Regions from separate parts of the Streptomyces sp. NPDC002176 genome, predicted to be linked through region 1. Evidence: predicted binding sites of a transcription regulator. Region 1 holds the regulator's gene; the other holds the start of a gene.
What was found. Region 1 encodes HspR, which represses chaperone genes until heat shock. Its sites were predicted from a motif close to TTGAGNNNNNNNNNCTCAA; they were not measured.

Region 1 (14,969 bases):
GGCGCCCAGCACCGCGTGTCCGGACTGCGCGCCGGCGGACAGATACAGGCTGTTGGCCCGCATGATCCGCTCGGCGGCAGCCCGCTCGCCGGTGAGCGAGGCTCCGAACGTCACCGCGCTGCCCTTGCGCTCGAAGAGGACGCGCTTGCGGCTCTTCGGGTAGGAGTAGAGCCACTCCTCCTCGATGACCCGGTCACCGGTACTGAAACCGTAGACGTGTCGGACTCCGTCGATCAACAGATCCACCGCATAGCTGGACGGTTCGCGCCTGCCGTCGTGATCCAGGAGGAAGGGACGGCGCTTCACCGGCTCGCCCGGGAGCCATCGGGCCTGCGAATCACGCACGGCATCCATGAAGAACTGGTACGCGTTCATCACCGTCGACTTGCCAGAGGCGTTGGCGCCGTAGATGGCGGCCACGGGGAGCGCGGGGCGGTCGGCGGCATAGGCGGGAACCAGGTTCAGCTCCTGCGGATCGCGCAAGGAGCCGTGATTGGCCACTCTGAAGCTCAAAAGCACGGCGCAACCCCCTTTCCCTTGCTAGTGAACAAGTGAATTTCACATTTGCCGCGCATCAAATGCTAGCTTCCGGCTCTCCGTGCGAAAAGGCCCGCCACCCAAAGGGGTGGCGGGCCTGTCACGTTCCCTCGGTCAGAGCGACTTCTTCGTCGCCGGGCCCACCCTCAGGCCCTCCTCCGTGCGGTCCACGCGGACCGTGTCGCCGTCCTTGATCTCGCCGGAGAGGATCTCCTTGGCGAGGCGGTCGCCGATGGCGGTCTGGACCAGGCGGCGCAGGGGGCGGGCGCCGTATGCCGGGTCGTTGCCCTCTTCGGCGAGCCAGGCGAGGGCGTCGGGGGTGACGTCGAGGGTGAGGCGGCGCTCGGCCAGGCGGCGGCCGAGGCGGTCGATCTGGAGGCGGGCGATCCGGGCCAGCTCCGCCTCGCTGAGCGCGGAGAACACCACCAGGTCGTCCAGCCGGTTCAGGAACTCCGGCTTGAAGGAGGCCCGTACCGTGTCCAGCACCCGCTGCCGCTTCGTAGCCTCGTCCAGCGCCGGGTCGACCAGGTACTGGCTGCCCAGGTTGGAGGTGAGCACCAGGATGGTGTTGCGGAAGTCGACCGTGCGGCCCTGGCCGTCCGTCAGGCGGCCGTCGTCCAGCACCTGGAGCAGGATGTCGAAGACCTCGGGGTGCGCCTTCTCCACCTCGTCCAGCAGCACCACGCTGTACGGGCGCCGCCGCACGGCCTCGGTGAGCTGGCCGCCCTCCTCGTACCCGACGTAGCCGGGGGGCGCGCCGACCAGGCGGGCGACGCTGTGCTTCTCGCCGTACTCCGACATGTCGATGCGGATCATCGCCCGCTCGTCGTCGAAGAGGAAGTCCGCGAGCGCCTTGGCCAGTTCGGTCTTGCCGACGCCGGTCGGGCCGAGGAAGAGGAAGGAGCCGGTGGGCCGGTCGGGGTCCGCGACCCCGGCGCGCGCACGCCGCACCGCGTCGGCGACGGCCTGCACGGCCTCGCTCTGGCCGATGAGCCGCTTGCCCAGCTCGTCCTCCATGCGCAGCAGCTTCTGCGTCTCGCCCTCCAGCAGGCGGCCGGCCGGGATGCCGGTCCAGGCGGCGACGACGTCCGCGATGTCGTCGGAGCCGACCTCCTCCTTGACCATGGTGTCCCGCGCGGCCTCCTCCTCGGCCTCGGAGGCGGCCTCCAGCTCCTTCTCCAGCTCGGGGATCTCCCCGTACAACAGCTTGGAGGCGGTGTCGAAGTCGCCGTCGCGCTGGGCGCGTTCGGCCTGGCCGCGCAGGTCGTCCAGGCGCTCCTTCAGCTCACCGACCCGGTTGAGGGACTGCTTCTCCTTCTCCCAGCGGGCGGTGAGCCCGCGCAGCTCCTCCTCCTTGTCGGCGAGGTCGCGGCGCAGCCGCTCCAGGCGCTCGCGGGAGGCCGGGTCGGTCTCCTTGCCGATCGCCAGCTCCTCCATCCGCAGCCGGTCGACACCGCGCTGGAGCTCGTCGATCTCGACGGGCGAGGAGTCGATCTCCATGCGGAGGCGGGACGCGGCCTCGTCCACCAGGTCGATCGCCTTGTCGGGCAGGAAGCGGGAGGTGATGTACCGGTCGGACAGGGTCGCGGCGGCCACCAGCGCGCTGTCCGCGATCTGCACCTTGTGGTGCGCCTCGTACCGCCCCTTCAGACCGCGCAGGATCGCGATGGTGTCCTCGACGCTCGGCTCGGCGACCAGCACCTGCTGGAAGCGCCGCTCCAGCGCCGGGTCCTTCTCGATCCGCTCGCGGTACTCGTCCAGCGTGGTCGCGCCGACCATGCGCAGCTCGCCGCGGGCCAGCATCGGCTTGAGCATGTTGCCCGCGTCCATCGCGGAGTCACCGCCCGCGCCCGCGCCGACGACCGTGTGCAGCTCGTCGATGAAGGTGATGATCTGCCCGTCGGAGTCCTTGATCTCCGAGAGCACGGCCTTGAGCCGCTCCTCGAACTCACCGCGGTACTTCGCGCCCGCGACCATCGCGCCGAGGTCCAGCGAGACCAGCCGCTTGTCCTTCAGGGACTCCGGCACATCACCCTTGACGATGCGCTGGGCCAGCCCCTCGACCACGGCGGTCTTGCCGACGCCCGGCTCACCGATGAGGACGGGGTTGTTCTTGGTGCGGCGGCTCAGCACCTGCACGACCCGGCGGATCTCCTGGTCCCGGCCGATGACCGGGTCGAGGCGGCCCTCCCGGGCGGCGGCGGTGAAGTCGGTGCCGAACTTCTCCAGGGCCTTGTACTGACCCTCGGGGTCGGCGGTGGTCACGCGGCGTCCTCCTCTGGCCTTCTGAAAGGCGTCTTGCAGCTTCTTGGCGGTGGCTCCCTGCTCCCGGAGCACTTCCCCGGCGGCGCCGCCCTTCGCGGCGAGACCGGTCAACAGGTGTTCGGTGGAGAGGTAGTCGTCCCCGAGTTCCCCGGCGCGCTCGTCGGCGTCCGCGAGGACGGCGAGCAGCTCCCGGCTGGGCTGCGGGGGCGCGACGGTGGAGCCGGTCACGCTGGGCAGCGTGGCGAGGGCGCGCTCGGCCCCGGCACGCACGGCGGCCGGATCGGCGCCGACGGCGGCGAGCAGGTCGGTGATGTTCTCGTTGTCCTGACCCGCGAGCAGCGCGAGCAACAGGTGAGCGGGCGTCAGGTCGGGGTGCCCCTCCGTCACGGCCCGCTGGCTCGCGGCGTTGATCGCGTCCCGGCTCCTGTTGGTCAGCTCGGCGTCCACGTGCGTGTTCTCCCCTTCCGCCACTACTCCACTGATGACTTAACCAGTGTACACAAACTTGAGTCACCTGCACTCAATTAAGCGGCGCGAGCCTCAGATTGGCTAGGTTTCGGTCATGGCCACACATTCCGTAGACCTGGACGCACCGGACGACGCGTACCTCGCCTTCTGGCGGGAGCGGCACCTGAGCACGCTCACCACCCCGCGCCGGGACGGCAGTCCGCATGTCGTGCCGGTCTGCGTGACCTGGGACCCGGAGGCGGGGATCGCCCGCGTCATCACCAGCGGCACCAGCGCGAAGGCGGCGCACGTGCGCGCGGCCGGACCCGAGGGCGCGCGGGTGGCGGTGTGCCAGGTGGACGGCCGGCGCTGGGCCACGCTGGAGGGGCGGGCGCGGGTACGCGAGGACCGGGAGTCGGTCGCGGAGGCGGAGCGGCGCTTCACCGAGCGGTACGGCCGGGAGCCCCGGGAGAACCCGCTGCGGGTCGCCATCGAGATCGAGGTGGAACGCGCGCTCGGCAACGGCTGAGCAGTTTCGGCCACTTGGCCGGAGGGCGCGTACCCCGAAATATGCGCAGAAACTGCAGCGGCGTCACCGTGTTCAGGTCACGGTGACGCCGCTGCGGGGGGAAGCGCCTGAGCGATCTTTTACGACGGGGGAATCGCGTCAGGCACTGCGGGGGGTGGCAGTTGTGGTCCTGAGGTCGGCGACCTCGGGCTCCGCGAGACGGTGGTCCCGCTGGTCGAGATTGACGAAGATCATGCCGTACCGGACGGCACACCGCACCGGCTGCGGCGCGCCGCGTGGCTTGCGCAGGCAGCGGTACGCCCGTACGTCCTCGTCCTCGTCCCGGGTGACCACGACCGGTTCGCCGAACACCGTCACCATCAACGAGTCGCCGCTGTGGGGGATGGCGGTGACCAGGTCGATGAAGTGCCAGCCGGAACGGTAGGCGGTGGCCATCTCACGACGGAAGGAGCGGTCGTCGGGAGGCGTGGTCATGGTGATCAGTCCCACCGCGTGTCGAGCGGGGCGACGTCCCACCTCGTATCCGCGGTCGTACTGTCCCACCTGGTGTCCAGCGGGGCGGTGTCCCACCGGGTGTCCTGAACGCCCGCCGCTGTCACGGTCCCCCCGGTACCCGGCCCGTGCGCGCTCGCCGCACCGGAGAGGCCCGCCAGAGTTCCGACGGCCGCAACGGCGGAGAGAGCGGCAACAAGCGCCGAGCGAAGCATTCTGTTACGCATGGTCGGCTTCGTCCTCACTTGAAAGTCCCCTCTTCCCCCGTCGAGTTAGACGATGGCTCATTCAGGCACATCATCGCCACACGATCGGTGCATCATGTTCCTGCATGTTCAGGACCCTGGGGGGTGGAGATTCAGTGATAAACGGGACAGAGGCGACACATCCCCACGCGGTGACCGAGATGTGCGCGGATGGGAGCCGTCTCTACGCGAGCGCGCTGCGCACCGGCCGCATCCCGCGCGCGGACGCCGAAGCGGCCCCGTGCCTGATGGAGTTCGCCCTGCTCCACCCCGATCCCGACGACCCCGGCTGGCTGCGGCCCGTGGCGCCTGCCGTCGCGCTGGCCCAGCGGCTGACCCCGATCGAGCGGGAGATCGCCGAGCGGCGGCGCCGGTCCATCGTGCTGTCCGAGATATTCGAACCCTTCATGACGCTGAGCGCGCGCGAGGACGCCCCGACGCACGCCATCACCGTGCTGGAGGGCCTGGACCGCATCAACGCGGCCCTGGACCTGGCGACCGGCCAGTGCCGCACCGAGGTGCTCACCGTGCAGCCAGGCGGCCGCCGCAGCCCCGAGAACCGCCTCCTGGAGGCGCTGGACCGCGACCGCCCGCTGATCGAGCGCGGGGTCCGCATCCGCACCCTCTACCAGCACACCGCCCGCTACAGCGCCGACCGCCTCGCCTACGTGGACCGCTTCGCCGACGGCAAGGCGGAGTACCGCACCATCGACGAGTTGGTGGAGCGGCTGATCATCTGTGACGAGACGGTGGCCTTCATCCCGGTCCAGGAGGACCGCCAGGTCGCCCTGGAGCTGCGCCACCCCGGCCTGGTGCGCTACCTGGTCAAGGTCTTCGAGTTCATGTGGAGCCGCGCGGTCCCGCTGAGCGCGGGCACGCCCTACGAGACCGCGCCGGACGGCCTCACCGATGTCCAGCACTCCATCGCCAAGCTCCTGGTGGAGGGCCATGTGGACGAGGCCATCGCGCGCCGCCTGGGGATGAACGTCCGCACCTGCCGGGCCCACATCGCCAAGCTGGCCACCTCGCTGGGCAGCGGCAGCCGGGCCCAGCTCGGCTACCTCATCGCCCGCTCCGGCATCCTCAACGAGGACGCGTAGGGGCGGAGTTCAGGGTGCGCGCAGGCCGCCCGCGGGCGCCGGGGCCGGTCCGTGCGACGGGCCGTCCAGCCCCACCTGGGCGATCCTGACGCCGAGTTGGGTACGGCTGGTCGCGCCCAGGGTCTCCGAGAGCCGGGCTATGTGCGCGCGGCAGGTGCGCACGCTGATGCCGAGCCGCTCGGCGATCACCGCGTCCTGGTGGCCCTCGGCGAGCAGCGCGGCGATGGCGCGTTCGCGGTGCGAGATGCCCTCGATTCCGGTGTCGGGCAGCGGGGCGGTGAGCGGGATCGCCAGCCGCCACAGCCGCTCGAAGACCGTCACCAGGTACTCCACCAGCGCCGGGTGGCGCAGCTCCAGGGCCATGGTGCGGTCGGTGTTGGCGGGGATGAAGGCGACCGTGCGGTCGAAGAGGATGAGCCGGTCGATGACCTCGTCCAGGGTGCGGGCCTCCACCGCGTCGCCCATCAGCTCCAGGTAGTTGAGCAACCCCTGCCCGTGCCGGGCGACATGGGTGTACAGGTCGCGCATCCGCACGCCCCGGCCGCGCAGTTCGAGCGCCCGGTGCAGTCCCTCGGTCAGCTCGGCCTCGCGCCGGATGCCGCCGGGCTGCACGGTGAGCACCTCGGTCGCACAGCGCTCGGTGGCCTCGTCCATCGCGGCCTGGATACGGGTGAGCCCGTCCAGCACCCGGATCGCGGCGCCTTCACCCTGCGGGGCGAGGTCGGGCAGTTGACGGCCGAGTCCGGCGTACCAGTCGAACGCGGCGACCGCCGAGCCCATCCGGCGCTGGCTCTGGGTGACCTCGTCGTAGACCCCGCGCAGCAGCCGGGTCATCACCTCCTGCGGGGAGGTGGGGACCAGCCAGTCCATGTCGTCGGGGTCGGGGTGCAGCAGGGCCAGTTCCAGCAGGCAGGGCACCGGCTCGGCCTCGGCGCGCGGCACCCGGCCGCGGCGTACCGCGCGGGAGTACACGCGGTCCCCCGGCCCGCACAGCCGGTCGGCACCATGGGGATGTCTCTCCGTCGCGTGCCCGGCCATCGCCCATTCCACCCCCGGTCGCCGCCACTTCGCAGCGCAACTATGCGCGGCCCCGCCCGCCTCCGCAACACGGCTCCCCGCGCCCCGCGGGCCGCGAAACACCGGTATGCCCGGATCGCAAGGGGCCGCCGGGGCACGAAAAAAGGAGGCGGTCCCGCCGTCGGCGGGGCCGCCTCCCTCATGTGTCTCGGGGCCGTGCCCCGACCGTGCCGTACGGCGTCAGCGCAGGCCGACGGCCGCGCAGGCCGCCTTGTAGTCGGCCGTGCAGATGTCGTCGACCGAGTAGATGCCGTCCGCGACGACCGTCTCCTTGATCTTGCTCTTGGTCAGCGCGCTCACCTGGACCAGCTTGGCCGGGATCTGCTTGTCGGTGGGGCTGTCGATGCGGTCCTGGGTGAGGGCGTCGAACTGGATGTCCTTGCCCTGCACCTTGGCGACGGCCATCTGCGCCGCGGCCTCGGCCTCGTCCGGGTAGGACTTGTAGACGCTCATGTACTGCGTGCCCGCCAGGATGCGCTGCACGGCGTCGAGTTCGGCGTCCTGGCCGGTGATCGGGGGCATGGTGGTGACCCCGGCCTTCTTGAGGGCCTTGATGACCCCGGCCGCCATGCCGTCGTTCGCGGAGTAGACGGCCGCGATGTCGGACTTGCCTATCCTGCCGATCGCCTCGGTCATGTTGGCCTCGGCGTTCTCCGGCTTCCAGTCCTTGGTGTCGAAGCTGTCCGCGATCGTCACCTTGCCGTTCAGCTCGGAGAGCGCGCCCTCCTTGAACTGCTTGGCGTTGGGGTCGGTGGGCGAGCCGTTCATCATCACGATCTTGTCGGAGAGCCCGGCACTCGCACCAAGACGCTCCAGCAGGGAGCGGCCCTGCACCTCGCCGACCAGCTCGTTGTCGAAGGAGATGTACGCGTCGATCGGGCCCTCGGCCAGCCGGTCGTAGGCGATGACCGGGATGCCCGCGTCCTTGGCCTTCTTCACCGTCGACGCGATGGCGTGCGAGTCGACCGCGTCCAGCAGGATGACGTTGACCTTCTCGTCGATCATCCGCTGCATCTGGTCGGCCTGCTGACCGGCGTCCGCGTCGGCGTTGGCGTACTCGACCTTCCCCTTTTTGTGGGTCAGTTCGGACACCTTGCTCTTGATGATCGGGTAGTCGAACTTGTCGTAGCGGGTGTTGGCCTTCTCCGGGAGCAGCAGGCCGACGGTGACCTGGTCGCCCATGGTCGGGCTCGCGCTCGCGTCGTCACCCGCCGAGTTCAGGACGCCGCAGCCGGCGAGCGGGAGGACCATCGTGGAGACGGCGGCCACGGACATGGCGATACGACGCATTCGAGGGCTCACTTCAGGTGCGTTCCGACGGGGTGCTGCGTGCGCGACCCAGGTGTCTGAAAAGACAACTTGCAGGCGCCCCATGGCGTCAAGCAAAACAACTTAACGAGATGGCAACACCACGCAGCGTTCAGGAAGTGAAGACATGGGGAAGCCTTGCGCGACCCTCTGTAAACACGCTTCACACCCTCCCCGCCCGACCCACCTGTTACGTACACATGGTCGAATGAAGTCAGCCAGGCTGTGAACGCACCCGTGAACACCCCCGTGAACAACCGAAGGGGCCGGGAGGCGTTGTGCCTCCCGGCCCCTTCGAAGGTGCTCGGATACGTCCCGTCAGTCCGCGGACTGCTGCCGCTTGGGCCGCCACACCACCAGCGCGCTGGTCTGCTGGACCTCCTGGTACGGGACCAGGTCGCGCCGGTAGGACGCGTGCACCGCGGCCTCGCGCTGACGCATCGTCGCCGCCGCGCCGTCCAGGGCCGATTCCAGCTCCGCGACCCGGGACTGGAGAGCCGCGACGTGGTTCTCCAGCTCGATGATGCGCTTGATGCCGGCCAGGTTGATGCCCTCGTCCTGCGACAACTGCTGCACCTGGCGGAGCAGTTCGATGTCACGGGCCGAATAGCGCCGCCCACGACCCGCCGTGCGGTCCGGGGAGACCAGACCGAGGCGGTCGTACTGCCGGAGCGTCTGCGGATGGAGTCCGGAGAGCTGCGCGGCGACCGAGATGACGTAGACCGGGGTCTCCTCGGTCAGCTCGTACGGGTTGCGCCGACGACCGGGTGTGTCCATCGGGCTCATTCTCCCTTCGCGGCCTCGAACAGCTCCGCCCGCGGGTCCTCGTCCGCGGTCGCCTCTCGATACGCCTCGAGCGCGTCACGAGCCTTCCCCGAGAGGTCCTTCGGGACACTCACCTCCACGGTGATCAGCAGATCACCATGGCTGCCGTCCTTGCGCGCCGCGCCCTTGCCCCGCGCCCGCATGGTGCGGCCGTTGGGCGTGCCGGGCGGCAGCTTCAGGGTGACCGGGGACCCGCCGAGGGTGGGTACCCGCACCTCGCCGCCGAGGGCTGCCTCGGCGAACGTCACCGGGACGGTGACGGTGAGGTTGTCGCCCTTGCGGCCGAACACCTTGTGCTCGCCGACATGGACGGTGACGTACAGGTCGCCCGCCGGGCCGCCGCGCTCGCCGGGCGCGCCCTTGCCGCGCAGCCGGATGCGCTGCCCGTCGGTGACACCCGCCGGGATGCGGACCTGCATGGTGCGCGAGGACTTGGCCCGGCCGCTGCCGCCGCACTCGGTGCAGGGGTGCTCGGCGATCAGGCCGCGGCCCTTGCAGTCGGGGCACGGGTCGGTGAGCGAGAAGCCGCCGCCCGAGCCCCGCGCGACCTGTCCGGTGCCGACGCAGGTCGGGCACACGCGCGGCGTGCCGTTCTTGTCGCCGGTGCCCGAACACGCCTTGCAGGGCGCCTGCGAGGTCATCCGGAGCGGTACGGTCGCGCCCTCGATCGCCTCGGTGAAGCTGAGCGTCACCTCGGTGTCGACGTCCTGCCCCCGGCGCGGCTGGGTACGGGTGGTACCCGCGCCGCCCCGGTTGAACAGGCCGCCGAAGACATCGCCGATGCCGCCGCCGAAGCTGCCGCTCTGCGCGCCGCCGGGCCCGCCCGCGCCGCCGAAGAGGTCGCCGAGGTCGAAGTTGAACTGCCCGCCGCCCGCCGCGCCCGGCCCCGGCCGGAAACCGCCGTTGCCGAACAGGGCGCGCGCGTCGTCGTACTCCTTGCGCTTCTTGGGGTCGCCGAGGACGTCGTTCGCCTCGGAGATCTCCTTGAAGCGCTCCTCGGCGCGGGTGTTGCCCTTGTTGGCGTCCGGGTGGAACTCGCGGGCGAGCTTCCGGTACGCCTTCTTGATCTCCGCCTCGGTGGCGTCCTTGGGGACGCCGAGGACCTTGTAGAAGTCCTTCTCGATGAAGTCCTTGGTGCTCATCCCCGACGTCCCTCCTTCCGGTCCTGCGTGATCTCGGTGATTACGTCAGCCCTCCTCCGGGCCACCGTTCTCCTTGTCGTCGGCCGCGCTCTCCTCGGCCTCCTCCGCCTGGACGGTCTGCGCGCCGGGCTGCGGCTCGGCGACGGCCACCCGCGCGGGGCGGATGGTGCGCTCACCGATGCGGTAGCCGGGCTGGAGGATGGCCACGCACGTCGTCTCGGTGACGTCGGGCGCGTAGGAGTGCATCAGGGCTTCATGGATCGTCGGGTCGAAGGGCTCGCCCTCCTTGCCGAACTGCATGAGGCCCATCTTGGCCGCCACGGACTCCATCGACTCGGCCACCGACTTGAAGCCGCCGACCAGTTCGCCGTGCTCCCGCGCGCGGCCGATGTCGTCCAGCACGGGCAGCAGCTCGGTCAGGAGGTTCGCGACGGCGACCTCCTTGACCGCGATGCGGTCGCGCTCGACGCGGCGGCGGTAGTTCTGGTACTCGGCCTGGAGCCGCTGGAGGTCGGCCGTGCGCTCACCGAGCGCCGTCCGCACCTGGTCCAGCTGCGCCACCAGACCGGCGTCCGCACTTGCGTCCCCAGCCGGGGCCGCCTCCTTCTCGGAGGCGGCCTTCGGCTCGGCGTCGTCGGGGTTCGCGCCGGAGGGGACGTCGGGCTTCTCCTCGAAGCCCGGAGTCTCCTCCGTCACGCGGCACCGTCCTTGCGCTCGTCGTCGACGATCTCGGCGTCCACGACGTCGTCGTCCTTGGCGTCACCGGCGTCGGCGGAGGGACCGCCGGCGGCCTGGGCGCCCTGGGCGTCGGCGTACATGGCCTGGCCGAGCTTCTGCGAGACGGCGGCGACCTTCTCGGTGGCCGTACGGATCTCGGCGCTGTCCTCGCCCTTGAGCTTCTCCTTCAGCTCGGCGACAGCCTCCTCGACCTCGGTCTTGATCTCGCCCGGGACCTTGTCCTCGTTGTCCTTGAGGAACTTCTCGGTCTGGTAGACGAGCTGCTCGCCCTGGTTGCGGGACTCGGCGGCCTCGCGGCGGGCGTGGTCCTCCTCCGCGTACTTCTCGGCCTCCTGGCGCATGCGGTCGACCTCGTCCTTCGGCAGCGAGGAGCCACCGGTGACGGTCATCTTCTGCTCCTTGCCCGTGCCGAGGTCCTTCGCGGTCACGTGCATGATGCCGTTGGCGTCGATGTCGAAGGCGACCTCGATCTGCGGGACACCGCGCGGGGCGGGCGGCAGACCGGTCAGCTCGAACATCCCGAGCTTCTTGTTGTACGCCGCGATCTCGCGCTCGCCCTGGTAGACCTGGATCTGCACGGAGGGCTGGTTGTCCTCGGCGGTGGTGAAGATCTCGGACCGCTTGGTCGGGATCGTCGTGTTCCGCTCGATGAGCTTGGTCATGATGCCGCCCTTGGTCTCGATACCGAGGGACAGCGGGGTGACGTCGAGGAGCAGGACGTCCTTGACCTCGCCCTTGAGGACACCGGCCTGGAGGGCGGCACCGATGGCGACGACCTCGTCCGGGTTCACGCCCTTGTTGGCCTCGTTGCCACCGGTCAGCTCCTTGACGAGCTCGGCGACGGCCGGCATACGGGTGGAGCCACCGACGAGGACGACGTGGTCGATCTCGGACAGCTGGATGCCCGCGTCCTTGATGACGTTGTGGAACGGCGTCTTGCAGCGCTCCAGCAGGTCGGCGGTCAGCTGCTGGAACTGGGCGCGGGTGAGCTTCTCGTCCAGGTGCAGCGGGCCCTCGGCGGACGCCGTGATGTAGGGCAGGTTGATCGAGGTCTCCGTGGAGGAGGACAGCTCGATCTTGGCCTTCTCGGCGGCCTCACGGAGGCGCTGGAGGGCCATCTTGTCCTTGGCGAGATCCACGCCGTGGCCGGCCTTGAACTGCTGGACCAGGTAGTCGACGACGCGCTGGTCCCAGTCGTCACCACCGAGGTGGTTGTCACCGTTGGTGGCCTTCACCTCGACGACGCCGTCACCGATCTCCAGCAGCGAGACGTCGAAGGTGCCGCCACCGAGGTCGAAGACCAGGATGGTCTGGTCGTCCTTGTCGAGGCCGTACGCGAGGGCGGCGGCGGTCGGCTCGTTGACGATGCGCAGGACGTTGAGGCCCGCGATCTCACCGGCCTCCTTGGTCGCCTGACGCTCGGAGTCGTTGAAGTACGCCGGGACGGTGATGACCGCGTCGGCCACCTTCTCGCCCAGGTACGCCTCGGCGTCGCGCTTCAGCTTCTGCAGGATGAAGGCGCTCATCTGCTGCGGGTTGAAGCTCTTGCCGTCGAGCTCGATCTTCCAGTCCGTGCCCATGTGGCGCTTCACGGAACGGATGGTCCGGTCCACGTTGGTGACCGCCTGGCGCTTGGCGACCTCGCCGACCAGCACCTCACCGTTCTTCGCGAAGGCGACGACGGACGGCGTGGTCCGGGCACCCTCGGCGTTGGTGATGACGGTGGGCTCGCCGCCCTCCAGAACGCTGACGACGGAGTTAGTCGTGCCCAGGTCGATGCCGACCGCACGTGCCATGGTTGGTTCCTCCAGAGAACTTGAGTGTGACTGGCTCAAGTGTGCCACTCCGATCGCTCTGGGTCAACAGACATGAGCCGACCGGGCTCAACTCTTATATGGCTCTTATATGCAAGGAGGGGTTCGGCCTGGTCGGGGGCGCGTTCCCCCGTCCCGGCGAAGGCAACCCTCAGCGACTCATCTCACCCCGCGCCGTGCTGCATCGCGCAGGAGGATGGGGGTAGTCTCAGACGGACTGCATAAGTTACCGCTTAGTAATTTCGAGGCCGCCTCAGGAGCCCCTCATGCAACTCGCCGCGATCATCGTGTCGCTGGTCCTGACCGTGGTCGGTGTCGCGCTGCTCGCCCGGGCCATCGGACAGTTCGTCCGGTACTTCAAGCTGGGCCAGCCCGTCCCCGCCGGTACCCGGACCGACAACCCGTACCAGCGCAGCGTGACCCTGGTGCGGGAGTTCCTCGGCCACACCCGGATGAACCGGTGGGGCATCGTCGGCGTGGCCCACTGGTTCGTGGCCGTGGGCTTCCTGACGCTGCCGCCGACCCTGGCCCAGGCGTTCGGCCAGCTCTTCAAGGCCGACTGGACCCTGCCCCTCATCGGCGACTTCCTGCCCTTCGAGCTGTACATCGAGTTCATCGGTGTGATGACGATCCTCGGCATCGCCGTGCTGATGGTCATCCGACTGCTGAGCCTGCCCAGCCGACCGGGCCGCAAGTCCCGCTTCGCCGGTTCCAAGTCCGGCCAGGCGTACTTCGTCGAGTACGTCATCCTCACCATCGGCCTGGCGATCTACACCCTGCGCGGCCTCGAGGGCGCCCTGCACGGCGTCGACCACTACGAGGCGGCCTACTTCGCCTCGTACCCGCTGGTCCTCGCCTTCAAGGCGCTCAGCGTCACGACGCTGCAGAACCTGGTCTACCTGGTCGCCATGATCAAGATCGGGACCTCGTTCATCTGGATGATCGTGGTCTCGCTCAACACCAACATGGGTGTGGCCTGGCACCGCTTCCTGGCGTTCCCGAACATCTGGTTCAAGCGGGACGCGGACGGCGGGGTGGCCCTCGGCGCGCTCCAGCCGATGACCTCCGGCGGCAAGCCGATCGACTTCACCGACCCCGGTGACGACGACGTCTTCGGCGTCTCCCAGGTCGAGCAGTTCTCCTGGAAGGGCCTGCTGGACTTCTCCACCTGCACCGAGTGCGGCCGCTGCCAGTCGCAGTGCCCCGCGTGGAACACCGGCAAGCCGCTCTCCCCGAAGCTGCTGATCATGTCGCTGCGGGACCACGCCCACGCCAAGGCGCCCTACCTGCTCGCGGGTGGCGGCAAGACCATGGAGGGCGACGAGAAGGCGTCCGAGGAGCAGCTGAAGGACGTTCCCGCCGCAGCCCTCGCCGAGGCCGAGCGTCCGCTCATCGGCACCGCCGAGGAGAACGGCGTCATCGACCCGGACGTCCTGTGGTCCTGCACCACCTGCGGCGCCTGTGTCGAGCAGTGCCCGGTCGACATCGAGCACGTCGACCACATCGTCGACATGCGCCGCTACCAGGTGATGATCGAGTCCGCGTTCCCGTCCGAGGCGGGCACGATGCTCAAGAACCTGGAGAAGAAGGGCAACCCCTGGGGCCTGGCCAAGAAGCAGCGGCTGGAGTGGACCAAGGAGGTCGACTTCGAGGTCCCGGTCGTCGGCAAGGACATCGAGGACCTGTCCGAGGTCGAGTACCTCTACTGGGTCGGCTGTGCCGGTGCCCTGGAGGACCGCGCCAAGAAGACGACCAAGGCGTTCGCCGAGCTGCTGCACATCGCGGGCGTCAAGTTCGCCATCATGGGCGGCGACGAGAAGTGCACCGGTGACTCCGCCCGCCGTCTCGGCAACGAGCCCCTGTTCCAGGAGCTCGGCATGGAGAACGTCATGTCCCTCAACGCCGCCTTCGGCGAGGAGATGGACGACGACGGCAAGGTGGTCCCCGAGTCGGCGAAGCCCAAGTCGGCCAAGAAGATCGTCGCCACCTGCCCGCACTGCCTCAACACGCTCGGCAACGAGTACCCGCAGCTCGGCGGCGACTACGAGGTCATCCACCACACCCAGCTGCTCCAGCACCTGGTGGACGAGGGCAAGCTGATCCCCGTCACCCCGGTCGAGGGCCTCATCACGTACCACGACCCCTGCTACCTGGGCCGACACAACAAGATCTACACGCCTCCGCGCGAGATCATCGGCAAGGTCCCGGGCCTCCGGAACGAGGAGATGCACCGCCACAAGGAGCGCGGCTTCTGCTGTGGCGCCGGTGGCGCGCGGATGTGGATGGAGGAGCGGATCGGCAAGCGCATCAACAACGAGCGCGTCGACGAGGCCCTCTCCCTCAACCCCGACATCGTCTCCACCGCCTGCCCGTTCTGCCTGGTCATGCTGACCGACTCGGTCAACGGCAAGAAGAACGATGGCAAGGCCAAGGAGTCCATCCAGGTCGTG
Region 2 (14,969 bases), on a different contig from region 1:
GCAGCTCCATCGTGGTCTCGGGGGCCGACTCGGGCAGGGCCTCGGGCAGCGGCTCCGGCAGCACCTCGGGCGCCGTCTCGGGCGGCAGCTCGCGGGTGGCCTGCCTCGGGATCACCGCTTCACCGGCGTCCGCGTCCGCCTGCTCGGCGAGGGCGCCCTGCTCGGCGATCTCGTTGTCGGCCACGGCCTTCTCGGCGAGGGCGACGAGCGGGTCGGTGCCCTTGGGACGGCCGCGCAGCACGTTGGAATTGGCCTCGGCGTCGGCGCCGGGCAGCGAGAAGCTCTGGGTGCCCGCGGTGCGGGTGGCGTGGTGCGGGACCGCGCCGACCGGGGTCTCGGTGAGCAGCGACCGCGGCAGCACGACGACGGCGGCGACCCCGCCCTGCTTCTGCTCGCGCAGCTGCACCCGGATGCCGTGCCGGTGGGCGAGCCGGGCGACGACGTACAGGCCGAGGCCGAGACCGTCCTCGCCCTCCTGCTCGTACGGCGACTCCGGGTCGAAGTCGGCGAGGCGGCCGTTGAGCCGCTCCATGCGCTCGGCGGCCATGCCGATGCCCTCGTCCTGCACCGACAGCATGACCTCGCCGGACTCCAGGAGCCAGGCGGAGACCTCGACGGGCAGGTCGGGCGGGGAGAACGAGCTGGCGTTCTCCATGAGTTCGGCCAGCAGGTGGGAGAGGTCGTCGGCGGCGAACCCGGCCACATGGGCGTGCGGCGGCAGGGCGGCGATCCGGACGCGCTCGTACCGCTCGATCTCGCTGACGGCCGCGCGGACCACGTCGACCAGCGGGACCGGGCCGTGCGCGGGCTGGATGTGCTCGGTGCCGGAGAGGACCAGGAGGTTCTCGCTGTGGCGCCGCATGACCGTGGCGAAGTGGTCCAGCTTGAACAGGGTGGCCAGGCGCTCCGGGTCCTGCTCGCGCTCCTCCAGCCCCTCGATCACGGAGAGCTGGCGCTCGACCAGGCCGAGGGTGCGCAGCGCGAGGTTGACGAAGGTGCCGCCGATGCTCTCCCGCAGCCGCTCCAACTGGGCGCTGGAGTCGGTGAGTTCGGCACGCAGCGCCTCACGGGCGTCGGCCATCTTCTGCCGCTGGCCGACCAGGTGCTTGCGGTCGGCCTCCAGGGTGGCGACCCGCTCGTGCAGGGTGACGGCGTGGGCGTGCAGGGCGTTCACGGAGCGGACGACCTGGGCGAACTCGTCGTTGCGGCCGGTGAAGGCGATCGGCTCCTGCCCGGCGGGGTCCTCGGCACCGGCCAGGCGGGCCGAGCCCCGGCGCAGCACGGAGAGCGGGCGGGTCAGGGTGCGGGCCATGGCGGTGGCGATGCCGACGGCGACCAGCATCAGGGCGCCGAGCACCGCGATCCGGATCTCCAGACCGGTGACGTCGTCGTCCCGCAGGGCGGCGAGGTTCTGCCCCTGGCGCTCGTAGAGAGCGGACTCGGCGCCGCGCATCAGGTCGACGCGGGCGGAGAGCGCGGCGCCCGCGTTCTTGGCGCTGACGGTGAGCTGCCGGTCGCCGAAGGTGGGCTGGCCGGTGAGGAAGGCCAGGTACTTCTCGGCGGAGTTGACCTCCGGGCCGGTGACCGTGGAGTCGTAGGAGGTGACGGCGTCCTTGGGCGCGGTCTCGCGGAAGGTGGCGAGAGAGGCGTCGGCGCGCAGCCGGGCCCGCTGGGCGGCGGCGGTGAGCGCGTCCCGGCGGGCGGTGTCGTCCTTGCTGCTGTCGCTGGTGGTGACGGGCAGGCCGGTGACCGGGCTGATCGTGGTGCTGGGCGTGGAGGGGACGCTGAGCGCGGCCAGCAGCAGGCCGCGCGCGGCGGCGGACTGCTGGACGGCGGAGTCCAGTTCGGCGAGCGCGTAGGCGCCGGACCCGGCGCGCGGGGGCGTCCGCTCGGCCAGTTCCTCGGCGAGCCGGTGCAGTTCGGTGATGGTGGCCGAGTACGCCTGGTGGGTGCGCAGCGCGTCGGACGTGCCGGTCAGGGCGGTGCGGCGGACGGTGGCGATGCCGTCCAGCGCGGTACGCAGCCGGGACGGCAGGTCGGTGTCCGCGCGCAGGTCCTCGACCTGGCGGTCGACGCGGGTGCCGCGCTGCTCGGAGGGCGCCTTGGTCTTCGGGCGTCCGGCGGCGACGTAGGAGGTGACCTCGTCGCGTTCGTCGGCCAGTGAGTGGGCGAGCGCGAGGGCGTCCTGGGTCTCCTCCGCCCGGGTCACCAGTTCCTGGGACTCATGGAGGTCCCCGGAGGCGGTGAGCAGGGCGGGGGCGCCTGCCGCGGCTATGGCGGCGGCCACCACGGCCACGGCGACGATCAGCCGGTTGCGCACATGGGTGGGACGTCCAGCGCCCACGGGGGTCTGTTCGGTCCCCTGGGGGGCCGTCTGCCTGCCTGTGCGCCGAGGCCGCTTCTTCTGCACCGGTGCTCGCAATCCTGAACTCGTCTACGGAAGGGCCGGGCGGCGCCCCGTCGTCTCGGTGCCAAGTGGTGCGTACACCCGATTCGTGGTTCCCGACCCTCCCAGCGCCGGTGGGCAGTGGCCGCGCATCACCTGACCCGCCACCCGAAGGAGTGAACATCGGAGGGGAGTTGGCGGGCAAGTCGTGACGGCGCGCCGGGCACCCTTGTGCGGCGGGCCGGTTGGACGCGCGGGACAGGCTTTGGCAGTATTCGCCGCCACGCATTCCCGGACCATCTCATTTGCCGCCAATTCCGGCGTCTGAGCTGCACTGTCGCGCCAAAGGGAGCGCGTACTCCGGCCGTTGCCCCGCTTCGTGAAGGACTCGTGCAGACTGGCGGGATGCGCACTGATCTCGTCTCGGAACCCGGCACCGCCGACCGGCCCAACGAGGACTTCGCGGGCGTCGGACTACCCGCCTGCGGTCAGGGCGGTTGCGTGATCTTGCTGGACGGAGTGACACCGCCCCCGTACGCGCCGGGCTGCTCGCACCCGGTGCCCTGGTTCACGGCCCGGCTGGGCGGCAAGCTGACCGAACTGACCGTTTCCCACCGAGATCTGACGCTGGCGGAGATTCTCGGTCGGGCGATCAGCCAAACATCCGAGGCCCATCTGATCACCTGTGACCTTTCTCACCCGCGCACGCCCCAGGCGACGGTGGTGCTGGTGCGCTGGTCGGCACAGACGGTCGAGTACCTGGTGCTCTCGGACTCCGCGCTGCTGCTGCGCGCCCCGGACGGCACGGTGACCCCGGTGCTGGACGACCGGCTGGCCAGGCTGCCGCGCGGGGCGCTGGCGAGCGCGGAAGTGGTGGACGCCGAGCTGCGGAACAAGGAGGGCGGCTTCTTCACGGCCGCCGCCGACCCCTCGGTGGTCCGGTACGCGGTGACCGGCACGGTGCCGCGCGCCGAGGTGCGCTCGCTGGTGGCGCTGACGGACGGCGCGGCCCGCTGGACGGAGAAGTTCCGCGAGGGCGACTGGACGGCCCTGTTCGACCTGGTCGCCAAGGAGGGCACCCGCGCCCTGGTGGACCGGGTGCGGGAACTGGAGCTGGCGGACCGGGAGGAGCGGGCGTTCCTGGGCCGCAGCAAGACGCACGACGACGCGACGGCCGTCCACGTGGAGCTGTGAAGGACCGCCGGGGAGCGGCTACTTCTCCGCGATGTCGTTCAACTGGTGCAGCAGACGCGCGAGTTCGGCAACCTCACGGCGGTCCCAATGGGCGAGCTTGGTGACGTAGCGGGCGCGGCGGGCCTCTCTGACCTGGCCGACCCGGCCCCGGCCCTCGTCGGTGAGGGTGACCAGCCAGGCGCGGCCGTCGGCCGGATCGGGCTCGCGGGCGATCAGGCCGAGGTCCTCCAGGGCGCGCAACTGGCGGGACATGGTGGCCTTGCCGACGCCGATGTAGGCGGCCAGGTCGGTGGCCCGCTGGGCGCCCTGCTCGTCGAGTCGGATGAGCAGGCCGTACGCGGCCGGTTCCAGGTCGGGGTGGACCTCGCGGGCCATCTCGCCCTGGTTGGCCCGCGCCCGCCGCAGCAGCACCGTCAGTTCGCGCTCCAGCGCCAGGAATTCCTGGTCGACACAGCGCGGCGCCACGGGTGCGGCGCCGCCGCCCGTACCGTTGTTCCCGTCCTCGTGCACCTCAGTACCCCTGCCCGGTTTCGCTTCTGAAATTTTCTGCCGGACCCCGTCATCGCCGCAGCTCCGTCAGTATTTCGCAGGCGTAGACCAACGGCGGCATCCGGACCCCCTTCCCACCCCCGTATCTACGTGCGTAGCTTCTTGGACGGGCCCCTCTCGGCGGCCCCGCGCAACAGGCTCGTCGGTCATTTCTGGTCCCCCACCTTTCTCCCGGAAGGCCACGCCATGCCCGTGCACAGACCCGGCCCCGCCCGCCCGCGCACGCTCGCCGTCCTGGTCACGGCCCTGCTCGGTGCGTTCTCGCTGGTCATCGGTACCGCTCCCGCCCATGCCGCGCCCCACCGCGGCGACGCCTACCTCGGCATGGGGGTCCTCTCCCACGACGGCCGCTCCGGTGCCCCGGCGGGCACCCGGGCCGCCCAGACCGAGGGCGTCGACGTCTCCGGCCACCAGGGCGACGTCGACTGGGCCACGCTGTGGAACAGCGGCGTGCGCTGGGCCTACACGAAGGCCACGGAGGGCACCTACTACACCAACCCGTCCTTCGCCCAGCAGTACAACGGCTCCTACAACGTGGGCATGATCCGGGGCGCGTACCACTTCGCCACCCCGGACACCACGAGCGGCGCGGTGCAGGCCAACTACTTCGTGGACCACGGCGGCGGCTGGTCGCGGGACGGGCGGACGCTGCCCGGCGTGCTGGACATCGAGTGGAACCCGTACGGCGACGCCTGCTACGGCATGGCCGGGGCCGCGATGACCAACTGGATCGCGGACTTCCTGAACACCTACCGGGCGCGCACCGGGCGGGACGCGGTGATCTACACGGCGACGAGCTGGTGGACCCAGTGCACCGGCAACACCGCCGCCTTCGGCGCGGTCAACCCGCTGTGGATCGCCCGGTACGCCACCGCGCCGGGCACGCTGCCCGCGGGCTGGGGCGTGCAGACGATGTGGCAGTACACCTCCTCCGGCCCGACCGTCGGCGACCACGACAGGTTCAACGGCGCCCTGGACCGGGTGCAGGCGCTGGCCAACGGTTAGAGACGCGCGAAAGGCCCGAGTCCCCTCGCAGGGAGGGGACTCGGGCCTTCGCCGTACTTCAGGCCGCGGCCGGGACCTCCGCCACGGTGGTGGCGGGCGCGAGGGCCAGCTCCAGCACCTGGCGGACATCGGTCACCGCGTGCACGTCGAGCTTCTCCAGCACCTCGGCCGGGACGTCGTCCAGGTCGGCCTCGTTGCGCTTGGGGATGATCACGGTGGTCACCCCGGCGCGGTGCGCGGCGAGCAGCTTCTGCTTCACCCCGCCGATCGGCAGCACCCGCCCGGTCAGCGAGACCTCGCCGGTCATCGCCACGTCCGTGCGGACCAGCCGGCCGGAGAGCAGGGAGGCCAGTGCGGTGGTCATGGTGACGCCCGCGCTCGGCCCGTCCTTGGGGACCGCGCCCGCCGGGAAGTGGATGTGCGCACCCCGGTCCTTCAGGTCGGCCACCGGCAGCTCCAGCTCCGCGCCGTGACCGCGCAGGAAGCTCAGCGCGATCTGCGCCGACTCCTTCATCACGTCACCGAGCTGACCGGTGAGGGTCAGCCCCGCCGCGCCCGTCTCCGGGTCGGCGAGCGACGCCTCGACGTACAGCACGTCGCCGCCCGCCCCGGTGACCGCGAGCCCGGTCGCCACACCGGGTACGGCGGTACGGCGCTCGGCCGGGTCCTGCGCGGACTCGGGAACGTGGTGCGGACGCCCGACCAGGCCGCGCAGATCCTCCTCGCGGACGGTGAACGGCAGCTCCCGCTCGCCCAGTTCGTGCTGGGCCGCGACCTTGCGCAGCAGCCGGGCCACGGTCCGCTCCAGGGTGCGCACGCCCGCCTCACGGGTGTACTCCCCCGCCAGCTTGCGCAGCGCGCCTTCCTCCAGCGTGACCTCGTCGCCGGTGAGACCGGCGCGCTCCAGCTGGCGCGGGAGCAGATGGTCGCGGGCGATGACGACCTTCTCGTCCTCGGTGTAGCCGTCGAGCCGGACGATCTCCATCCGGTCGGCCAGTGCCTCCGGGATCGCCTCCAGGACGTTGGCGGTGGCGAGGAAGACCACGTCGGAGAGGTCGAGTTCGACCTCCAGGTAGTGGTCGCGGAAGGTGTGGTTCTGCGCCGGGTCCAGCACTTCGAGCAGGGCGGCGGCCGGGTCGCCCCGGTAGTCCGAGCCGACCTTGTCGATCTCGTCGAGCAGCACGACCGGGTTCATCGACCCGGCCTCCTTGACCGCGCGGACGATACGGCCGGGCAGCGCGCCGACGTAGGTGCGCCGGTGGCCCCGGATCTCCGCCTCGTCCCGGACACCGCCGAGCGCGACCCGGACGAACTTCCGCCCCATCGCGTGCGCCACCGATTCACCGAGGCTCGTCTTGCCGACGCCGGGCGGTCCGACCAGCGCCAGCACGGCACCGCCGCGCCGCCCGCCGATCACACCGAGCCCGCGCTCGTCGCGCCGCTTGCGCACCGCGAGGTACTCGGTGATGCGCGCCTTCACGTCGTCCAGACCGGCGTGCTCGGCGTCCAGGATCTCCTTGGCGCCCTGGATGTCGTACGCGTCCTCGGTCCGCTCGTTCCACGGCAGCTCCAGGACGGTGTCCAGCCAGGTCCTGATCCAGGAACCCTCGGGCGACTGGTCGGAGGAGCGCTCCAGCTTCTCCACTTCCTTGAGCGCGGCCTCGCGGACGTGCCCGGGCAGGTCGGCGGCCTCCACGCGGGCGCGGTAGTCGTCGGACTCCTCGGCCGCGTCCGGGCCGTCGCCGTGCAGCTCGCGCAGTTCCTTGCGGACCGCTTCCAGCTGGCGCCGCAGCAGGAACTCGCGCTGCTGCTTGTCGACGCCCTCCTGGACGTCCTTGGCGATGGTCTCGGCCACGTCCTGCTCGGCGAGGTGGTCGCGGAGCTGCTGGGCGGCGAGCCTGAGCCGGGCCACCGGGTCGGTGGTCTCCAACAGCGCGGTCTTCTGGTCGGTGGTGAGGAACGGCGAGTAACCGGAGTTGTCGGCGAGCGCGGAGACGTCGTCGATGGCCTGGACCCGGTCCACGACCTGCCAGGCGCCGCGCTTGCGCAGCCAGGTGGTGGCCAGCGCCTTGTACTCCTTGACCAGGTCGGTCACCTGGCCGGGCAGCGGCTCGGGCACGGTCTCCGCGACCTTGGCTCCCTCGACCCACAGGGCGGCGCCGGGGCCGGTGGTGCCCGCGCCGATGCGCACCCGGTCGCGCCCCTTCACCAGGGCGCCGGGGTCGCCGTCGGCGAGTCTGCCGACCTGCTCGACGGTGCCGAGCACACCGGTCTTCGCGTAGGTGCCGTCGATGCGCGGGACCAGCAGCACCTTCGGCTTGCCGGACTCCGTACGCGCGGCGGCCTGGGCGGCCTCCACGGCGGCCCGGACCTCGGCGTCGCTCAGATCCAGCGGAACGACCATGCCGGGCAGCACGACCTCGTCGTCGAGCGGCAGCACGGGCAGAACGAGCGTGACCTCCATGGGCTCACCCGACTCAGCAGCCATGATCTCCCCTTCAGCAGTCAACTTGAGTAACACTGACTCAATGCCCGTGAGCCGTTGAATGTTCCTCGAACACCGTTCGCTCTCGGCGAACGAAGACTTCCGGGGCGAGCGGGGCAGGATGTCGGCATGACTGCGACGGACGACAGCCCCGTGGTTCTGGACCGGCGCGAGGGGCCGTACGGGGAAGTGGTGCTGCGCCGGAGCGGGGAGCTGCTGCAGATCATCGCCAACGGGTGCTTCCTGATGGACACCTCCGACGGCCGCTCGGAGCGGCTGCTCGTGGACGCGGCGCGGGACGCGCTGGACGACCGCCCGGCGCCGGAGGTGCTGATCGGCGGGCTCGGCGTGGGCTTCTCCCTGGCGCACACGGCCGCCGATCCCCACTGGGGGCGGATCACCGTGGTCGAGCGCGAGCCCGCCGTGATCGACTGGCACCGCGCGGGCCCGCTGGCCGGGATCTCCGCCGACGCCCTGGCCGACCCGCGCACGCGCGTCGTGGAGGCGGATCTCGTCACTTACGTCAATGAGACATCGGACACGTTCGACGCGCTGTGCCTCGACATCGACAACGGCCCCGGCTGGACGGTCACAGAGGGCAACGACAGCCTCTACACACCGGACGGACTCGCCGCGTGCGCAAGGGTGTTGAGACCTGGCGGGGTACTGGCGACCTGGTCCGCGCGGCCCTCTCCGGAATTTGAAGGAACCTTGCGGAATGCCGGTTTCCGGCAGGTGCGTACCGAAGAGGTCCCCGTTGCCCGTGGCGTTCCCGACGTGGTCCATCTCGCCGTCCGACCTGGATAGCGATGGCCAGGCGTGTCCCCGTAATGTGCGGCGTGACGCGGATCATTCAAGCGTCAATCGCAGTCATGGGATCACCCCACGGATTCCGGAAAGCAACAGGGGCGGGCGATGGAGCAGACACACACCTCCCAGACCAGCGCGGCGACGACGTCTCAGGGCGCGCAGCGCCGGGTCCTGGTCGTCGAGGACGACCCCACGATCGTCGACGCCGTCGCGGCCCGGCTCCGTGCCGAGGGATTCCTCGTACAGACGGCCAGTGACGGTCCGTCGGCGGTCGACACGGCCGAGGCATGGCAGCCGGACCTGCTGATCCTCGACATCATGCTGCCCGGCTTCGACGGCCTGGAGGTCTGCCGCCGCGTGCAGGCGTCCCGCCCGGTGCCGGTGATGATGCTCACCGCGCGCGACGACGAGACCGACATGCTGGTGGGTCTCGGGGTCGGCGCCGACGACTACATGACCAAGCCGTTCTCCATGCGGGAGCTGGCCGCGCGCGTGCACGTCCTGCTGCGCCGCATGGAGCGCGCCGCGCTCGCCGCGACCACGCCCCGCTCCGGGATACTCCGGCTCGGCGAGCTGGAGATCGACCACGCGCAGCGCCGGGTGCGGGTGAAGTCCGACGACGTGCACCTGACGCCCACCGAGTTCGACCTGCTGGTGTGCCTGGCCAACACCCCGCGCGCGGTGCTCTCCCGGGAGCAGCTGCTGGCCGAGGTGTGGGACTGGGCGGACGCCTCCGGCACCCGGACCGTGGACAGCCACATCAAGGCGCTGCGCCGGAAGATCGGCGCCGAACGCATCCGCACGGTGCACGGGGTCGGTTACGCGCTGGAGACGCCGACGCCGTGAGTCTCGGACGGGAAGCGGGGCGCCGACGCGCCGGGGGCGGACCCTGGGGCGGCGTACGCCCGTTCTCGATCAAGACCAAGCTGGGCGCGCTGGTCGTCATCTCGGTGCTGATCACCACCGGTCTCTCCATGATCGCGGTGCACACCAAGACCGAACTGCGCTTCATCACGGTCTTCTCGATGATCGCCACGCTGCTGATCACCCAGTTCGTGGCCCACTCGCTCACCGCGCCGCTGGACGAGATGAACGCGGTGGCCCGCTCCATCTCGCACGGCGACTACACCCGCCGGGTGAGCGAGGGCCGCCGCGACGAACTCGGCGACCTGGCCGTCACGATCAACGTCATGGCGGACGAGCTGGAGGCCCAGGACCTCCAGCGCAAGGAGCTGGTGGCGAACGTCTCGCACGAGCTGCGCACCCCCATCGCGGGGCTGCGCGCGGTGCTGGAGAACATCGTCGACGGCGTCACCGAGGCCGACCCGGAGACCATGCGCACCGCGCTGCGCCAGACCGACCGGCTGGGGCGGCTGGTGGAGACCCTGCTCGACCTCTCCCGCCTCGACAACGGCGTGGTCCCGCTGAAGGCCCGCCGCTTCGAGGTGTGGCCGTATCTGTCCGGGGTGCTCAAGGAGGCCAACATGGTCGCCTCGGCGCGCGCCGGACTCGCCTCCGGCTCCGGCAGCCACACCCGTACCGATGTGCATCTGCACCTGGACGTGTCCCCGCCGGAGCTGACCGCGCACGCCGATCCCGAGCGCATCCACCAGGTCGTGGCGAACCTCATAGACAACGCGGTCAAGCACAGCCCGCCGCACGGCCGGGTGACGGTACGGGCCCGGCGCGGGCCGCGTCCGGAGTCGCTGGAGCTGGAGGTGCTGGACGAGGGTCCGGGCATCCCCCGGTCCGAGTGGCACCGCGTGTTCGAGCGGTTCAACCGGGGCCAGGTGACCCGCCCGCACGGTCCGGGCAGCGACGGCGGCACCGGTCTGGGGCTGGCCATCGCCCGCTGGGCGGTGGATCTGCACGGCGGCCGGATCGGTGTGGCCGAATCCGAGCGCGGATGCCGGATCATCGTCACCCTTCCGGGAGCCGTTCCGGCGTCGAGTTGACGCTCCGCGCCCCCATGGGGTTCAGTCGGATGATCAAGATCACAAACGTCCGCCCAGCCGGGCACCTGTGATCAGGCACGGGCCAGCGCGATGCGCCGAGCGAGGACGCTCAGGGCCCCGACGTGGCGTGCCCGCGCATCCTCTCCCGCATCCGGAACCCCGCTTGTTTCCCGCCATTTCACAGCCCGAAACGCGGTTCCCGATGTGACTTACACGACGATGAACGGGCCCGACCTGACCTACCCGCTCAGGGAGGCGTAGCCTTTATTCCCGCTGTCCATCACCTTGTGAAGCGGAAGAGGGCGGTTGCCGCCGTGTCGCCACAGTCCCCCAGTAACTCGAACGTCTCCACCGACGACCAAGCCGGGAAGAACGCCGCCGCGGCGTTCGGCCCGAACGAGTGGCTCGTCGATGAGATCTATCAGCAGTACCTCCAGGACCCGAATTCGGTAGACCGTGCCTGGTGGGACTTCTTCGCCGATTACAAGCCGGGAGCGCCCGCCGCCCCGGCTCCGGCGGGTACCGCGGCCGCGGGGGCCGCGGGCACCACCCCCACCGCTCCCCCGGCCCAGGCCGCGCAGGCTCCGGCCGCGCCCGCCCAGGCCCAGGCCCCGGCTGCCAAGCCCGCCGCCACGCCCACGCCCGCCCAGGCTCCGGCCCAGGCGCCCGCGGCGAAGGCGGCTCCGGCCGCCCAGGCCCCGGCCGCCCAGGCCCCGGCGAAGGCGGCCCAGCCCGCCGCGAAGCCGAAGGCCGCCGCCGCGCCCGCCACCGAGGCCCCCGAGGGCCCCGAGTACGTGACGCTGCGCGGTCCGTCCGCGGCCGTGGTCAAGAACATGAACGCCTCGCTGGAACTGCCGACCGCCACCTCGGTCCGCGCGGTCCCGGTGAAGCTGCTGTTCGACAACCGCATCGTCATCAACAACCACCTCAAGCGGGCCCGCGGCGGGAAGATCTCCTTCACGCACCTCATCGGGTTCGCCATGGTGCAGGCCATCAAGGCCATGCCGCCGATGAACTACTCGTTCGGCGAGAAGGACGGCAAGCCGACCCTGGTCAAGCCGCCGCACGTCAACCTCGGTCTGGCCATCGACCTGGTGAAGCCCAACGGCGACCGCCAGCTGGTCGTCGCGGCCATCAAGAAGGCCGAGACGCTGAACTTCTTCGAGTTCTGGCAGGCCTACGAGGACATCGTCCGCCGTGCCCGCGAGGGCAAGCTCACGATGGACGACTTCACCGGTGTCACGGTCTCCCTGACCAACCCCGGCGGCCTCGGCACCGTGCACTCCGTGCCGCGCCTGATGCCCGGCCAGTCGGTGATCATGGGCGTCGGCTCCATGGACTACCCGGCGGAGTTCCAGGGCACCAGCCAGGACACCCTGAACAAGCTCGGCGTCTCCAAGGTCATGACGCTCACGTCGACCTACGACCACCGGGTCATCCAGGGCGCCGCCTCCGGCGAGTTCCTGCGCCAGGTCGCCAACCTTCTCCTCGGCGAGAACGGCTTCTACGACGACATCTTCGAGGCGCTGCGCATCCCCTACGAGCCGGTCCGCTGGCTCAAGGACATCGACGCGTCCCACGACGACGACGTCACCAAGGCCGCCCGCGTCTTCGAGCTGATCCACTCCTACCGGGTCCGCGGCCACGTCATGGCCGACACCGACCCGCTGGAGTACCAGCAGCGCAAGCACCCCGACCTCGACATCACCGAGCACGGGCTCACCCTGTGGGACCTGGAGCGCGAGTTCGCCGTCGGCGGCTTCGCGGGCAAGTCCCTGATGAAGCTGCGCGACATCCTGGGCGTGCTGCGCGACTCGTACTGCCGCACCATCGGCATCGAGTTCATGCACATCCAGGACCCCAAGCAGCGCAAGTGGATCCAGGACCGCGTCGAGCGCCCGCACTCCAAGCCGGAGCGTGAGGAGCAGCTGCGCATCCTGCGCCGCCTGAACGCCGCCGAGGCGTTCGAGACGTTCCTGCAGACGAAGTACGTCGGCCAGAAGCGGTTCTCCCTGGAGGGCGGCGAGTCCGTCATCCCGCTGCTCGACGCGGTCATCGACTCCGCCGCCGAGTCGCGCCTGGACGAGGTCGTCATCGGCATGGCCCACCGCGGCCGCCTGAACATCCTCGCCAACATCGTCGGCAAGTCGTACGCGCAGATCTTCCGGGAGTTCGAGGGCAACCTCGACCCGAAGTCGATGCACGGCTCCGGCGACGTGAAGTACCACCTGGGCGCCAAGGGCACCTTCACCGGCCTGGACGGCGAGCAGATCGCGGTCTCGCTGGTCGCGAACCCCTCGCACCTGGAGGCGGTCGACCCGGTCCTGGAGGGCGTCGCCCGCGCCAAGCAGGACATCATCAACAAGGGCGGCACGGACTTCACCGTGCTGCCGGTGGCGATCCACGGCGACGCGGCCTTCGCGGGCCAGGGCGTGGTGGCCGAGACCCTGAACATGTCGCAGCTGCGCGGCTACCGCACCGGCGGCACGGTCCACATCGTCATCAACAACCAGGTCGGCTTCACCGCCGCCCCGGAGTCCTCGCGCTCCTCGATGTACGCCACCGACGTGGCCCGCATGATCGAGGCCCCGATCTTCCACGTGAACGGCGACGACCCGGAGGCCGTGGTCCGCGTCGCGCGGCTCGCCTTCGAGTTCCGTCAGGCGTTCAACAAGGACGTGGTGATCGACCTCATCTGCTACCGCCGCCGCGGTCACAACGAGTCGGACAACCCGGCCTTCACCCAGCCGCTGATGTACGACCTGATCGACAAGAAGCGCTCGGTGCGCAAGCTGTACACCGAGTCCCTGATCGGCCGGGGCGACATCACGCTGGAGGAGGCCGAGCAGGCGCTCCAGGACTACCAGGGCCAGCTGGAGAAGGTCTTCACCGAGGTCCGCGAGGTCACCTCGCAGCCCGCGCAGGGCGAGTCCCCGGCGCCGAAGGACGGCTTCCCGACGGCGGTCCCGACCGCGATCTCCGCGGAGGTCGTCAAGCGGATCGCCGAGTCCCAGGTCAACGTCCCGGACAACATCACCGTCCACCCGCGGCTGCAGCCGCAGCTCCAGCGCCGGGCGGCGATGGTGGAGGACGGCACGATCGACTGGGGCATGGGCGAGACCCTGGCCATCGGTTCGCTGCTGCTGGAGGGCACCCCGGTCCGTCTCGCGGGCCAGGACTCCCAGCGCGGCACCTTCGGCCAGCGCCACGCGGTGCTCATCGACCGGGAGACCGGCGAGGAGTACACCCCGCTGCAGTACCTCTCCGAGGACCAGGCGCGGCTGAACGTCTACAACTCCCTGCTCTCCGAGTACGCGGCGATGGGCTTCGAGTACGGCTACTCGCTGGCCCGCCCGGACGCGCTGGTGATGTGGGAGGCGCAGTTCGGCGACTTCGTCAACGGCGCGCAGACGGTCGTGGACGAGTTCATCTCCTCGGCCGAGCAGAAGTGGAACCAGACCTCCGGTGTGGTCCTGCTGCTGCCGCACGGTTACGAGGGCCAGGGCCCGGACCACTCCTCGGCCCGCCCGGAGCGGTTCCTGCAGCTCTGCGCGCAGAACAACATGACGGTCGCCATGCCGACCTCGCCTGCGAACTACTTCCACCTGCTGCGCTGGCAGGTCCACAACCCGGACCACAAGCCGCTGGTCGTCTTCACCCCGAAGTCGATGCTGCGTCTGAAGGCCGCGGCGTCGTCGGCGGAGGAGTTCACCTCCGGCGAGTTCCGTCCGGTCATCGGCGACAGCACGGTGGACCCGGCGGCCGTCCGCAAGGTCGTGTTCTGCTCGGGCAAGGTGTACTACGACCTGGAGGCCGGGCGGCAGAAGCGCGGCGCCACGGACACGGCGATCATCCGCATCGAGCGGCTGTACCCGCTGCCCGGCGCCGAGGTCCAGGCCGAGGTCAACAAGTACCCGAACGCCGAGAAATACCTGTGGGTGCAGGAGGAGCCGGCGAACCAGGGTGCGTGGCCGTTCATCGCGCTCAACCTGATCGACCACCTGGACCTGGCCGTCGGTGCCGACGTCCCGGCGGGCGAGCGCCTGCGCCGCATCTCGCGCGCGCACGGCTCCTCCCCGGCGGTGGGCTCCGCGAAGCGCCACCAGGCGGAGCAGGAGCAGCTGGTGAACGAGGTCTTCGAAGCCTGACCTCCGCTCACTGAGCGACGCTGAAGGGCCCGGCCCCCGGAGCTGATCCGGGGGCCGGGCCTTTTCCGTGCCGTCAGCTGGCCTGGGGCTCGAAGTCCCAGTACGGGCGGTTGCGGGAGCGGGCGGAGATGGTGTGGACGTGCTGGGGGCCGAGGGTGGCGGCGAGGTCGGCCAGGGCCTCCTGTTCGACCTTCTCCGCCTGCTGGCGGTCGCGCAGGGCGCGCAGGTCGGCCGCGTAGGCGACGCGGGCGGTCAGGGTGAGGGGGTGGGTGCGGCCCAGGGTGTCGGTGGCGCGCAGGATGGTGATCTGGCTGAGGTCCGCGGCAGACTCGGTGTCCCCGACGAGGTTGCGCAGCGCGGCCGCGTTGACGGCGCAGCCCAGGGCGTAGGGGTGGGTCTCGCCGAGCGCGGCGGACATGTCGGCGAGGCTCTGCTCG

Region 2: lon (endopeptidase La) is a predicted target of HspR. The motif match lies at 7,645-7,663, and genes of this name have one in related genera.

The regions. Positions count from the first base shown of each region.
Region 1 is NZ_JBJDQW010000005.1:224,153-239,121, forward strand. It holds gene ACI2LY_RS23865 (ATP/GTP-binding protein) at 1-519, opposite strand, end outside; gene clpB (ATP-dependent chaperone ClpB) at 652-3,249, opposite strand; gene ACI2LY_RS23875 (pyridoxamine 5'-phosphate oxidase family protein) at 3,365-3,778, shown strand; gene ACI2LY_RS23880 (hypothetical protein) at 3,917-4,252, opposite strand; gene ACI2LY_RS23885 (helix-turn-helix transcriptional regulator) at 4,602-5,615, shown strand; gene ACI2LY_RS23890 (LuxR C-terminal-related transcriptional regulator) at 5,625-6,653, opposite strand; gene ACI2LY_RS23895 (sugar ABC transporter substrate-binding protein) at 6,873-7,982, opposite strand; gene ACI2LY_RS23900 (heat shock protein transcriptional repressor HspR) at 8,319-8,777, opposite strand; gene dnaJ (molecular chaperone DnaJ) at 8,783-9,967, opposite strand; gene grpE (nucleotide exchange factor GrpE) at 10,013-10,663, opposite strand; gene dnaK (molecular chaperone DnaK) at 10,660-12,501, opposite strand; gene ACI2LY_RS23920 ((Fe-S)-binding protein) at 12,786-14,969, shown strand, end outside.
Region 2 is NZ_JBJDQW010000002.1:431,864-446,832, forward strand. It holds gene ACI2LY_RS10175 (nitrate- and nitrite sensing domain-containing protein) at 1-2,410, opposite strand, end outside; gene ACI2LY_RS10180 (hypothetical protein) at 2,792-3,580, shown strand; gene ACI2LY_RS10185 (MarR family winged helix-turn-helix transcriptional regulator) at 3,599-4,090, opposite strand; gene ACI2LY_RS10190 (lysozyme) at 4,316-5,134, shown strand; gene lon (endopeptidase La) at 5,193-7,622, opposite strand; gene ACI2LY_RS10200 (spermidine synthase) at 7,749-8,426, shown strand; gene ACI2LY_RS10205 (response regulator transcription factor) at 8,535-9,275, shown strand; gene ACI2LY_RS10210 (ATP-binding protein) at 9,272-10,384, shown strand; gene ACI2LY_RS10215 (multifunctional oxoglutarate decarboxylase/oxoglutarate dehydrogenase thiamine pyrophosphate-binding subunit/dihydrolipoyllysine-residue succinyltransferase subunit) at 10,699-14,532, shown strand; gene fxsT (FxSxx-COOH system tetratricopeptide repeat protein) at 14,606-14,969, opposite strand, start outside.